4 regions of the Erwinia sp. BNK-24-b genome follow, and region 1 is predicted to be linked to each of the others. Evidence: predicted binding sites of a transcription regulator. Region 1 holds the regulator's gene; each other region holds the start of a gene.
The links. Region 1 encodes CRP, which controls carbon source genes, mostly activating them, when cyclic AMP is high. Its sites were predicted from a motif close to ATGTGANNNNNNTCACAT; they were not measured.
Positions count from the first base shown of each region.

Region 1 (3,358 bases):
CGCCTGATTAACCCGCATGCGTTGCCATGCCAGCTTTTGCGGATCCTGTTCGTTGCCCAGCAGCTGCCGTAAAGCTTCCTGATAGGTTTCCAGCGCGTCGTGGGCGTTCTGTCGCAGCAGGCCGCTCTGCCACTGCGGCCAGAGCCAGACCATGCCGCCGAAGGCGATCAGGCAACCCATCAGCGTATCCAGCAGGCGCGGCAGTAGAAAATCGGCACCGTTCAGCGCCAGCAGCTGCAGTGAATAGACCGCCGTGACGGTAAAGCCAATCATCGCCAGGCCGTAAAATTTACGAATAACCAGATAGCCAGCCAGCGTCAGCGTTAGCATCACCAGCAGCACGGCCGATTCCGGCACCTGAAACCGTAGCGTCAGGGCGGCGATAACCAGTCCGGCAAGCGTGCCCAGCGCACGGTGCTGGATCCTTACCCTGGTCGCGCTGTAGCCGTTCTGGCTGACGAACATCACCGTCATCAGTATCCAGTAGGGCTTGGGCAGATTAAAGAACAGGGCCAGCGAACTGGCGAAAGCGAGCATCACGGCAAATCTGGCTGCGGTACGCAGCGCCGCGGACTTCAGGGACAGATAGCTTTTAATAGCGGGCAGCAGCGGCAGCCGTTTTTGCCTGTCGGCCATTAAATCGCGCTGATAGAGCGGCCGCTGGGTTCGTAACACGCGGGCGATGCGGTTAAAGTGATAAGCGCAAAAATTACCCACCGGATTGGCAGGATGCTGACGGGCGATTTTTTCCAGCGCCCGCAGCTGTTTCTCCATGCTGAAACGCTCAGGTAGCTGGTGATACAGGATATTATCAGCAAGCTCCCGCAAACGGGCGGCGATGGTCAGCGCATTCCAGCGGATCACGGCTTCAGCATGACTTTGTTCGACCAGCTTCTGCACCTCTTCCGGCTGGTGCAGGCTGACGGCGATATGCTCCTGCAAATCCAGCGCTACCTGGAAAGCACGGGTCAGCCGTTTGTGATGATTGTCATTGCTGGCGGAGAGCATGTGCATCTGCTGATAGCAGGTGGTAATCAGATCGACCGCCTTTTGCTGACGAGCCAGCAGCGGCGGCAGCGCTTTTTCCGGGTCGGTCAGTTTGGTGAGCAGCGTATATTTGGCTTCGCAATAGTCAGCCAGCTCGCGGTAAAGCAGGCTCAGCGTTTCCCGCATCGGCTGCTCTTTCCACAGCCAGAACCAGAACCAGTTAAAAACGCCGTACCAGACGGTGCCCAGGATATAGAGCGAAGGCGGCTCCCAGATCGGCATGCGTCCCGCAAGGCTGAGGGTAAAAATCCCGGCAATTAAGGCGCCGGGCAGCAGTCTGCCGTGTAGCGGGCTGATTTCGCCGGTCACGCCCAGCAGCAGCGCCATAAAAAACAGGATAGCGGGCAACGGAACGGCATGCTCGCCCAGATACTGCACCAGGAAACTGCTGAGGGCGAACAGGCCCCCGCCGATAAGCAGGCGCTTAAAGAAGCGTTTGTGCGGCGTGTCCAGACCGGCAATATTGCAGCAGGCAGGCACCAGCGAGAAGAGAAGGCCATTTTGCAGACTGCCCAGCAGCCAGCCAACGGTCACGGGCAGGCACAGCACCAGCGTCTGGCGCAGCGCGTAGTTAACTTCGGGATGATAGATGAGTCGGCGCCACATAATCTGGATCTGCTAAAAAGGCGCAATAGCGATATTGCGCCTTACTCTCAGAACGGCTTAGCGTGTGCCGTAGACAACGATAGTTTTACCGTGAGCGGAGATCAGATTTTGATCTTCCAGCATCTTCAGGATACGCCCAACGGTTTCACGCGAGCAGCCAACGATTTGACCAATTTCCTGACGGGTAATCTTAATCTGCATGCCGTCCGGATGGGTCATGGCGTCCGGCTGCTTAGCCAGGTTTAGCAGGGTTTGCGCGATGCGACCTGTCACATCGAGGAAAGCTAAATTGCCCACTTTCTCTGAGGTTACCTGCAGGCGACGCGCCATCTGTGAGGAAAGACGCATCAGGATATCAGGGTTGACCTGAATCAGCTGGCGGAACTTTTTATAAGAGATTTCAGCCACTTCACAGGCAGTTTTCGCTCGTACCCAGGCGCTGCGCTCCTGGCCTTCTTCAAACAGGCCAAGCTCGCCAATAAAGTCGCCCTGATTGAGGTAGGAAAGGATCATCTCTTTGCCTTCTTCATCCTTGATCAACACCGCTACCGCGCCTTTGACGATGTAGTAAAGGGTTTCTGCTTTCTCACCCTGGTGGATCAGCGTACTTTTGGATGGATACTTATGAATATGGCAATGTGACAGGAACCATTCAAGTGTCGGGTCTGTTTGCGGTTTGCCGAGAACCATTCGCTGTTATCCTCTGTTGTTATCGTGCCTAAATACAGGGGCAGAGTTCCCTGACAGGCGTTGAAATAGTCAAGCGCTTCCCAATGCAGGAATTTTATTCGGCTCTCTGTTGAGTGCCGGGCTCGTTATGTCGTCCCGTTTCGTCTGGTTTGTAGAGTACTGACGAAATTCAGCTTTGTTTGTAGCACAGCTTTGCATGGGTGTCTTCTGTTGTCTCGCTTCAGCATAGCGGGAAATCTGCCCGATTGCCGTTTTAGTTATCAGAACATCTTCATAAGTTAACTAAATGAATTAGAGGAACTTGTTACACCGACAGCGACAACGCGGGCAGCAACATTCTCCATTTTGAGAGAATCCTTACCCCCGGGTAAGCATCAGCCGCCGCGCGCTTAAGCCGGAAGCGCTACTTAATTTTCTTGCCTTCAATCAGCCGCTTGACCAGCGGGCCCATGATCAGCTCCATCGCCAGACCCATTTTGCCGCCCGGCACCACCAGCGTATTGATATGGGAAATAAAAGCGCCCTGCAGCATCGCCAGCAGATAAGGGAAATCGATATTTTCCAGCGCCTGAAAATGGATCACGACAAAGCTTTCATCAAGCGAGGGAATACCACGCGCAGCGAAGGGATTGGAGGTATCCACCGTCGGCACGCGCTGAAAGTTGATATGGGTACGGGAGAACTGTGGCGTAATAAAGTTAATGTAATCTTCCATTGAGCGCACTACGGAGTCCATTACCGCCTCGCGCGAGTGCCCGCGTTCGCTGGTGTCGCGGATCATTTTTTGTATCCACTCCAGATTGACGATCGGCACCACGCCAACCAGCAGATCGACATGCTGCGAAACGTTATTCTGCGGCGTCACCACGCCGCCGTGCAGTCCTTCGTAAAACAGGACATCGGTAGGTTCCGGCAGCGGCTGCCACGGCGTAAACGTACCGGGAACCTGGTTCCACGGTACTGCCTCGTCGTAGGTATGCAGATATTTTCTGGACTGACCGCTGCCGCTGCGGCC
Region 1 covers NZ_CP179901.1:269,205-272,562, forward strand. Annotated here, with positions in the region: gene ACMGGR_RS01180 (YccS/YhfK family putative transporter) at 1-1,653, opposite strand, end outside; gene crp (cAMP-activated global transcriptional regulator CRP) at 1,711-2,343, opposite strand; gene ACMGGR_RS01190 (phosphoribulokinase) at 2,747-3,358, opposite strand, start outside.

Region 2 (3,358 bases), 800 kb from region 1:
CCGCGGAGTAAAGCAACTGACGGTTTTTTATGCTTACTGGTAAAAATGAGACGAGAGTGTCGCTGTTCCGGAACGCAAGACACGATGATGGTACGGCTCCCGAACACAGCTTTTCACACACAATTATAAAGCCTGCATATGAGGTAAAAAATGTTAAAACTCAAGGCAGAAATAAGAAAAGGAATCTTTTACCTTTTCAAAAAAATGCCCTGGTCTTACCAGGACAGAATTTATTATCTGCATAAATTTAAAAAGTTACCAAACATACACCAGCCAAAACTGTTTAATGAGAAAGTCCTGTATCGCAAATTTGTCACCGGCGACTATATGCGTTACGGCCTGTTGTCAGACAAGCTGCTGGTGCGGGACTATATCTCGCAGATGATCGGCGACGAATACCTGATCCCGCTGCTGCATGAAACGGCCGATCCCGTCACGCTGCTGGGACTGGGCTCGTTGAAAAACACCGTGGTAAAACCGAATCACGGTTCGGGAATGGTGGAAATTTTTCTGGAAGAACCCGACTGCATTCAGAAGCAGCTGTTAATCAGCCGCTGTGAAGAGTGGCTGAGTCGCGATTTCTCCCATGAAGCGCGTGAAATTCACTACCGCTATATTAAGCCGCGTATCCTGGTTGAACAGTATGTTGGCGACGGCAAGTTTGCTGCCGTTGACTACAAGTTTCATATGTTCAACAAAAAAGACGGCACGTTTGAATATGTTTTGCAGCTGATTTATAACCGTAGCGGTAACTCACCGCTGTCGATGAACTTCTACGTCAATACGCTGAAATCGTGCTTTTACAAGATCCGCGATACCGGTTTCGACATCAGTGGCGATATGGAAACGCTGGAAAAAGCGCTGGCGCTCAGTAAAAAGCTGGCCAGTGATTTCGATTATGTTCGCGTGGACTGGTACATCAGCGAAGGGCAGATTTACTTTGGCGAGCTGACGTTTACGCCGGGTGCAGGCATGGTGACCGGACTGGATCAGGGACTGGATAAGATCATGGGCGACATGTGGTTGCAGGAACGTAAACCAAAGACGCTGAAATCCGTCGGTGGTGAAACGGCGGCACTGCCAGCAGCGTTAAAGAAAATCTAAAAACAACAAGCCGCATCTTCAGAATGCGGCTTGCCGGTTTGTTAAGGCAGCGGATAATCGGCTGGCGTATGGCTCATCACATCAACAAATACGTCTTTGGTGATATGCCAAAAGTTAAGCAGATTATCCACGCTCAGGGTAATACCCAGCAGGCCGGTAACAAACCAGCATGACATGCCTATTCCTACACCGGTAAAAATGAACGCCATGCCGTTACGGCTACTCTGGCGGCACTTTACGTTAAACGTACTGGCAATAAACATCATGACTGCACTAACCAGTTCCCATCTCATCAGCACCAGGCTAGCGGTTAAGGTACCCATATCTTTAAAACTCCGACAAAACAGGCCTGGCAGTGAAAATTGGACGTCATCTGACCGGACGAAAAGGCCAGGAATGCTTTTCATCTGAACGGTTAGCAAAGGTAAGTGTGATGACGGTCACATTATAGCACCGGGTAAAGTGAGAATTGAACAGTTTTAAAGCCGGTTTTAGACGTTTTTTGTTCAGCGGAGATAAAAGAATCCTGGCAGGCGCTGGCTTTACGCCTCTGTGTTAATTAACCTTTTCACAAAGTAATGTAATCGTTAATGATATTTTAACGGAAAAGGGCAGGCTATTTTTTTTGAGACAATTAATGATAATAATTGTCATTAATAAGCCATCGAGAATGAGTTGTTTATTATTTTTGCTCTGCTGACATTTTTGACAATGCCCTGCGGATAAGCATTTTATAAATCTTTTTGGTAATAACTGGATCCTTTAAGAGGAATCTCACGAACGGGAAGTTGTACCAAATGCAGATGAGTTGTAGGATTTTTGATAACTATTTTCTGCTGATTTTATTTTGCGTATCACAGGACTGTAACCCAACATTATTCGGCGCTGGCCGACAGCAGGACTACTTTTAAGCACGATAACAGGGGCCTGTATGTTTGCCAGTGGCTTTCAGGATTGAAAAGCCGTCTCTGCCTGCAGAGAACTTATCTGGCCGATTCAGTATTGCTCCTTGTGTCTGCCTGGCAAGGGAGGATGCATGAATCATGTCCATTTCGGAAAGCGCTTCAGGGCGCAACCCACAGAAAAACCACTACCGACGCTACGTAAATCGCTACGGCGGATCCATTTAATCATTATCCTGGTTTCGCTAACCTTCAGCGGTATCTCGCTTTCCCTGTTATCCGTGGTGGCGCTACGCAACTATGCGGAGAACAACTCAGAGCTGGTCGCAAAGACTATCAGCTACAGTGCTGGCTATGCGGTGGCTACGCACGATGCCACTGCGGCACAGGCTATCCTGGGGGATATCGGTACGGAAACACAGGTTGGCCAGGCCAGGATAGTGGATGCACAGCATCAGGTGCTGGCAAGCTGGTCTGCATCCGACGAGCGCTCCGCGCAGTCGTTCACGAAGGTCGTTGCCCGCTGGCTATTTCCAAAACCCGTCCATATTCCGGTGCATTATGACGGGAAAGAAGTGGGGCAGGTCTGGCTGACCGGCGACGGCCGCCGCGTTATGCATTATCTGTTTCAGGCACTGACGTGGCTAAGTTGCAGTATGCTGATTTCGGCGACGCTGGCTTTTTATCTGTCGCGCCGTATGCATTCGGGCATCGTTAGCGCCTTACAGAATATCGCCTGCGTTACGCATGAAGTTCGTAAGAGACGCGCTTTTTCACTGCGCGTACCTTCTTCTTCTATTGCGGAGCTGAATAAGCTCAGCGGCGATTTTAACAGTCTGCTGGACGAGCTGGCGGACTGGCAGCGTCATTTGCAGAGTGAAAACGATACGCTGTCCCATCAGGTGCGGCACGATGCGCTCACCGGCTTACCTAACCGTACTGCCTTTGAACAGGAACTGCATAAGCAGCTCAGCGATCCGCTTACTGCCGAGCGGGTAGCCGTACTCTTTATTGATGGCGATCGCTTTAAGGAAGTGAATGACCGCTATGGGCACGCGGCTGGCGATCATGTGCTGACGGCAACCGCCCAGCGCCTGCGCGCTCGCGTGCGTAAAGGCGATCTGGTCGCCCGGCTTGGTGGCGATGAGTTTGCCATACTGCTGGTGGCGATTGACAGCGGCGAACAGGCGGGTTGCGTAGCGCAAAATCTGATTGAAGCAATGCGCGAACCTATCTGGCTGGACGACGCTACCCACGTTACCCAGTCGCTCAGCGTAGGAATAGCGCTGGCAAAAAATCACCATACGGGCGAGGCGACCATTGCCCAGGCTGATGCAGCGATGTATCACATT
Region 2 covers NZ_CP179901.1:4,293,213-4,296,570, reverse strand. Annotated here, with positions in the region: gene ACMGGR_RS19820 (ATP-grasp fold amidoligase family protein) at 151-1,104, shown strand; gene ACMGGR_RS19815 (YjcB family protein) at 1,146-1,427, opposite strand; gene ACMGGR_RS19810 (diguanylate cyclase domain-containing protein) at 2,141-3,358, shown strand, end outside.
Region 2: a site for CRP is predicted at 1,533-1,550, ahead of ACMGGR_RS19815 (YjcB family protein). Genes of this name have one in related genera too.

Region 3 (3,358 bases), 630 kb from region 1:
GGCCACGCGTTCGCGCGCTGGTGGACGCGGGCGCGGATCTGCTGGCCTGCGAGACGCTGCCTTCTTTTGCCGAAATCGAGGCGCTGGTTGCTTTGCTGGCCGAATTCCCGGCTACCCCAGCCTGGTTCTCCTTTACGCTGCGCGACAGCGATCATTTGAGCGACGGGACGCCGCTGGCCGACGTGCTCGCCTTTCTGGACAACGTTCCTCAGGTTGTGGCGCTGGGCATCAACTGCATCGCGCTGGATAAGGTGACGGCGGCGCTGAAAGTGTTTTCCGCGTTAAGCACAAAACCGCTGGTGGTCTATCCCAACTCTGGCGAGCAGTATGATGCCGCCAGCAAAAGCTGGCACAGCGACGCTTCTACCTGCACGCTGGTGGATAACCTTGCCGAATGGCAGGCGGCTGGTGCAAAACTGATCGGCGGCTGCTGCCGCACCACGCCAGCCGATATTAAAGCTATTGCCCAACGCTGCCGATAACCCTCTCAGAGCTTTACGCGATCGCGCTCGTTATCGGGCGCGATTAATAAATCTCGCCTGACTCTGCGTAAACTATTCTCAATATTTAACCTGGCAGGAAAGCTTATGAGACTCGTGTTACTGGCGCTGGCTTCGGCGTGGCTTTTGAGCGGATGTGCAACCATCGTGGGCGACAAGACCCAGGATGTGACCATCCAGAGCTGGCCGCAAGGCGCAAAATTTGTTGTTCAGGATGAAACGGGCAGGGCAGTGGCGGAAGGGTTCACCCCAAAAACCGTGACGCTGGCAAAATCTGACGGCAGCTACTTTGGCAAAAAGAAATTCCTGCTGATGCTGGAACAGCCGGGCTTTGTACCGCAAACCATCCCGCTGAACGAGAAGGCTAACCTCTGGTATCTGCTGGGTAATATTCCGCTTGGCGGCTTCCCGGGCTGGCTGCTGGTCGATCCGTTTAACGGCGGCATGTACAACATTGAGCCGCCGCCCGCGAAGATTATTATGAATCCGATTGGCGCGCGCAGCTAAATCCGTAAGCCGCCGGCGCAGAACCGGCGGCTGAAAAGCATCGGGATTAGAAGTTGTAGCCAACCACCAGGTAGTAACCCCAGCCGGTCGATTTCACTTCAAAATCACCGCTACCGAAATTCAGCTCCTGGCCGTCAGCCCACTGGCCACCGTTATGGAAGTAGCGCGCCACCACCGAGTAGTGCCAGTTATCGTAAGCCAGCGACAGAATGTGGCTGGAGGCGATAGAGTTGCTGGTGCGGGAAGCGTCGCTCTTGTCGCGCAGATCGGAACCCCAGTCAAAGTTGGTAAAACCAACGTAGCTCAGATTACCGCCCCACAGCGTAGTCAGCGGCACAAAGTATTTCACCTTGAAGCGATAGCCGTCCCAGCTGTTCTCGTTTGCTGCGCCATAGTTCTGCCACTGGTATTTGGCATAGACGTTCAGCGACAGGTTAACCGGGGTATGCGTATCGATATCGGTGCCCAGACCCATATACCAGGTATTCTGGCGACTGCTGCTGTTGCGGCCCATATCGTAGATATAGTTGTTGGCGAAATACCACTCTTTAATCGGCCCGATGCTCAGGTCGGTGTTGGTCAGCTTGTCGATAGAGAAGCGAGGCTCAATCTCCATAAACATCGGCGAACCGTGGTCAAAAATGCCGTTAGCGTTAGAGTTGCCGGTCCCAAAGAAGTTGGTCAGATCCAGATAGCCATAGAAATCGAACCAGTCTTTTTTAGCAAAGGCTTCATATTCCAGATAAACATCGTTATTGAACTGCGGCCCGAAGCGAGTGTGAGTACTGCCGACGACGTTCACGCTCTGGTGCCACCAGTCGGAAACGTACTGCGGCTGTTCAGGTGCAGCAAAAGAAGCAGCGCTGTAAGAGAGAGCAACCAGAGCGCCAGCCATCAGAGATTTATATTTCATTATATTACCACATGCTTATCGACCATTTTCTGCAGCCCGCGCGATGGTCTTATCAGTCATTATCCGGAACGGAACAGGAAGGCGGTTTTCAGTACCGAAAACACCCGTATCGAATGCCGGAGCAGTGTGCCGTCATCCGCTGCTAAGGAAATAGAGATCGCTCACAGTTGTCAAACTCTGTTTCATTTCACTTTAATTAAAGTGTGATGTAGATCACACAAAGAGCGGAACTTAAGCGCCGTAACGCTTGTCGCCGCACAAAGGCTGTTTTTCATCCGGGGTAAACGTTTGCCTGGCAGCTTAGGGGCAAATATGTGCAAAGTAGAAGCGCAGCCCCCGAAAAAAGCAGCGGGTAAAGCACGGCAGGCTATAAGTAATTCTTATGTTTTGAGCGGGAAAAGAGCGATGTCGGCGTGCATGCATTAATACCGATATGTAAATGTTTATATATCGTTTTTAAGGCTGTACGATCGCCGTTTTTTCGACAGTTAACGGAGCCAGTATGCAGCTGTATATGTTTTATGTAGGCGGCAACGCCGGAAAATCGAATATCGAAGTACATGACATTCAGTTTGTCGCCGCCAACGAGCCGAAAGAGGCCTGGCCAGCGCTGCGTGAAGCCTGGTTCGGCGACGCGGATAAGATCCATATTGATGGCTATGCGCGAATTAACTGGGCCGATGGCTACAGCATTACGCTTGCCGATACGCCGCCGAAGGATAAAAACCGCCTCTTTTTTGTTAACGCGGGCGCTTATCATCCTTCAACGCTGGCGGAGCTGCACGCCTTCGATCTCTTTGTGGCGACAAGCGTTAAAGAAGCAAAGGCAAAAGGGCTGGCTTCGCTGCTGAACGGCGCGTTAAAGCAGCATAAAGATAATCTGACCGACGTGGACGACTGCCTGCTGCTGGATAAAGTCGGCAATCTTTACGTGCATCTTACGCCTTGTGAAAAAGGAACGCCTTTTCGCCCGGAGTGGCAGGGCTATCAGCCGATTGGCCTGTGAGTTATCGTAACCTGCTGACCTGCTGACCTGCTGACCTGCTGACCTGCTGACCTGCTGACCTGCTGACCTGCTGACCTGCTGACCTGCTGAAATCTATGCGGGCTGCACCGTCTTAAGGTTGCCTTAATCTTTTTCCGGGAGACTCTCCTTATCACGATAAGGAGAGAACCATGCAACAGCAGCGCGTAAGGCCAGCCAGTGAATATGCCACGGTGATATTCAGCGTTATCGTTATTCTGACTTTCCTGAAAATCTGGTTCAGCAGCTAAGTAAGGTTCAGGATGTGAATTTGATCGAAGCCCGGCAGCCGCTGGTCTGCTGACGGTTTTCCAGAAAGAACTGCGCTTTATGTAGCTGAGCGATACGGCTGACGATGCTCAGCCCCAGTCCGATGCCGCCATAACGGCTGTCCATACGCACAAAGGCGCGGCT
Region 3 covers NZ_CP179901.1:900,498-903,855, forward strand. Annotated here, with positions in the region: gene mmuM (homocysteine S-methyltransferase) at 1-482, shown strand, start outside; gene ACMGGR_RS04155 (hypothetical protein) at 588-1,007, shown strand; gene ACMGGR_RS04160 (nucleoside-specific channel-forming protein Tsx) at 1,054-1,920, opposite strand; gene ACMGGR_RS04165 (DUF1543 domain-containing protein) at 2,423-2,926, shown strand; gene pmrB (two-component system sensor histidine kinase PmrB) at 3,203-3,358, opposite strand, start outside.
Region 3: a site for CRP is predicted at 2,122-2,139, ahead of ACMGGR_RS04160 (nucleoside-specific channel-forming protein Tsx). Genes of this name have one in related genera too.

Region 4 (3,358 bases), 630 kb from region 1:
CAAAATGGATAAAGAGTTTTTGCGCAAGCCGCGTAAGTGGGACGCAAAAAATATCGGCCGCTTTATGCTGTGGATGGGGCCAACCTCTTCGCTGTTTGATATCACGACTTTTTTAGTGATGTGGCACGTTTTCGCTGCTAACAGCGTCGAGCATCAGGCGCTGTTTCAGTCCGGCTGGTTTGTTGAAGGGCTGCTGTCGCAAACGTTGGTCGTGCATCTGCTGCGTACGCAAAAGATTCCGTTTATTCAAAGCCGCGCAGCCCTGCCGGTGATGGTAATGACCGGCCTGGTGATGGCGCTGGGGATCTACATTCCGTTTTCACCGTTGGGCAGTACTGTCGGACTGGTGCCGCTGCCGTGGTCTTACTTCCCATGGCTGGTGGCAACGCTGTTTGGCTATTGCGTCGTGGCTCAGGGAATGAAGCACATCTATATCCGCCGTTTTGGTCAGTGGTTTTAAAAAGGCAAAACGGGCAATAAATTCAGGCGGACAACAGGTCCGCCTTTTTTACACCTTGAAAAAGCGCACGTAAACAAGACGGATAACAAAGTATTCAACCGCGCCCAGCAGCAAAAACCACAGGCAGAAGACCAGCGTATAAAGCTGGTTGACGTCATGTAGATGGAACATCGCCATAAGTTTGTAGGTCAGGGCAAGGCCGAACCAGGGCGCGGGCAGCAGCAGTGCGGAAAGGAAACCCAGCATCAGCGTGCTCATCGGCATTAAAAAGGTCACAAAAGGATTGTTCATGGCGGTTCCATTTAGCTCAGGAGCCGCCATTTTCCGGTAAACCGCTGACGGGTTCAACCTTAAGCCATAGCGCCGCTTAATCCCCTGGTAGCTGAAAGGATGAATAAGATAAACCAGTAATTCCTTTAGAGTTTTTCAGTCTGTTTTTAAGGCGAAATTAGCATTCGTTAAAAAGTATAGCCAAGGCTATACTTAAACACATGATTTTATTGTCTTTTTTATTTTCAAATGTCGTGGTAGGATGCACCCACATTGCGCCTGTCGCGCTTATTTTTTCGACTAAAACAGCTCTTTTGATGTCTGAGCGGTGAGATAACCGTCAGATGGGTATAACCACAATGAATCTATATGCAACCCTTATCCTGGCCTTTGGTATGTCGATGGACGCTTTTGCCGCCGCGATCGGTAAAGGCGCAAGCCTGCAGCGTCCCGGCCTGAAAGAAGCGCTGCGTACGGGCTTAATCTTTGGCGTCATTGAGGCGCTGACGCCGCTGATTGGCTGGGCCGTAGGCATTGCCGCCAGCCGCTATGTGATGGCATGGGATCACTGGGTTGCTTTTACGCTGCTGTTTGTTCTTGGCGCGCGCATGATCGTTGAGGGCTTCCGTAAAAAAGATGAAGTTTGTGAAGCGCCGGAACGTCATGGTTTTTGGGTACTGGCCACGACGGCGGTAGCAACCAGCCTGGATGCTATGGCGGTTGGCGTGGGTCTGGCCTTCTTGCAGGTTAATATTGTAACGACCGCGCTGGCGATCGGTGCTTCTACCATGATTATGGCTTCAGCCGGCATTTTACTGGGCCGCTTTCTGGGACCGGTGATGGGGAAATGGGCCGAGATTTTCGGTGGTGTCGTGCTGATTGGTATTGGCACCAGCATCCTGGTAGAGCATCTGGGTCTGCTGTAACTTTTGTGGGCAGGTCGTTTAGCTTCTGTTTACGTTTCTTTCGCCATAATTGCGCTGATTTTGTGATCTGTTTCAAAATTATTTGCCTGGAATTTGCTCTTCTTGTATAATTTTTTTGCGTTTTTCAATAAAAGTTTAACCAGGTGAAGTGATGAAAAAGATTTTTAAGTACGTGTTCCGTAGCTATGTTGAAACCTTCAAACACGTACCGCCAGGCGCCATGTATTAATGGTGCTGGCCAGAAACCCTCGATAGCCGCGGTCAGGGAAAGACCGATGGTTATCACTCCCGCTTCGCTGTAGATCGTCTCGCTTCGTATCCCGCTCTCTGTCTGACTGATAATGTTTTCTCTGCTTGGCTGGTAATGCTTACTCCCTGTCTGCCTGATTTATTCTCGCCTGCTATCGGTTTTGTCGTCATACGCTTGCGCTGACCGTTTCACCGGGCGTTCTGTTTTCTTCTGCGCACCTTTATTTTGCCGTTATACAGGACGGGAAAGCCGCCGCTGTTGCTTGTCTGGCAAACAACAGGGCGGAAAAAGAGAGATTAATCCTGGCTCTGATACTCGTCGAGCGTCGCGCTCTGGCAGGCTTCCGTGCTCTGGCGAGCCTGCTTTTTCTGATCTTCGTTCAGGTTTAGCCAGGCGGCAACGACGGTTCTGGCTTCGTCTTCATCAAAATCTGGTTTCTCCTGCGCGGAAGGCGACTGGCCACGTACGTTTAGCGCTTTCAGTTTCGCAATGTAGCTGTCCGCCGAACCCGTGGTTTTCTCCTGCGTGACCAGCGTACAAAGATTAGCGATGTAACCCTGAGCTGGATCGTTTGCATCTGAGTCTGAGTCCGCAGCCTGCGCTGCGCTGGTCGCCGCCAGAGCGGCAAGCAGCAGCATAACTTTTTTCATACCTGCTCCTTCTAAAGGATTGTCGTTCAGCAATTCGTACCGTCGTACGGTAAGTTTTTTCTGCGTTACCCGTTAAGGGTAGCGGATAACCGCATTGTTTCCGTTTATCCGGCCGATATCTCAGCATGGCAAGGCTACAGAAAATCTTAATTTACAGCCAGTTCCTGAACCAGTCGATCTGCTGTCCGATGATATTGTCAAAGTGGCTGCCGCTATACATATCGTAATGCTTTGCATTTTTCTCAACGTGCAGCTTTTTCTCGGGCGATCCTAGCGCCTCAAACAGGGCAATACCCTGTTCCGGTGGGTTTACGCTGTCAGCGCCCGCGACGACTACCAGCGCTGGACAGCAAACCTGACGGGCATTTTCCGCCGGCTGGTAATGCAGCGTTTCACGTATTGTCAGGAAGGGGATTTTAATATCCATCGCCGGAAACTGCGCTTTATGACTGTCGAAAAAGGTCTTTGACTCATCGTCATTCAGCACGCGCGTAATGGCAACGAACATCTCTTTACCGGTTGCCGCCTTTTTCTCCGCCATTTTATCCAGCGCGGCGACAAAACCGGCTTTTTCGTCCGCCGTCATTTTGCCCGTGACCACTGTTTCGCCGTCGGCAAAGGCCAGCTGGCTGACCACGCATTTTACGGCAGGGCTTTGCGCGGCCGCGCCCATAACGTGGCATCCGCCAAACGACGTGCCCCACAGGCCAACATGCTGCACGTTGGGTAGCGCGCTGGCCCAGTCAACGACGGTCAGGATATCGTCGATTTGCATGGCAGGCACCAGACGACCACGTTCGCC
Region 4 covers NZ_CP179901.1:4,463,314-4,466,671, reverse strand. Annotated here, with positions in the region: gene mgtA (magnesium-translocating P-type ATPase) at 1-460, shown strand, start outside; gene ACMGGR_RS20595 (DUF1158 family protein) at 509-751, opposite strand; gene mntP (manganese efflux pump MntP) at 1,090-1,656, shown strand; gene azuC (stress response protein AzuC) at 1,808-1,885, shown strand; gene ACMGGR_RS20580 (hypothetical protein) at 2,203-2,556, opposite strand; gene uilS (UilS family quorum-quenching N-acyl-homoserine lactonase) at 2,708-3,358, opposite strand, start outside.
Region 4: a site for CRP is predicted at 1,717-1,734, ahead of azuC (stress response protein AzuC). Genes of this name have one in related genera too.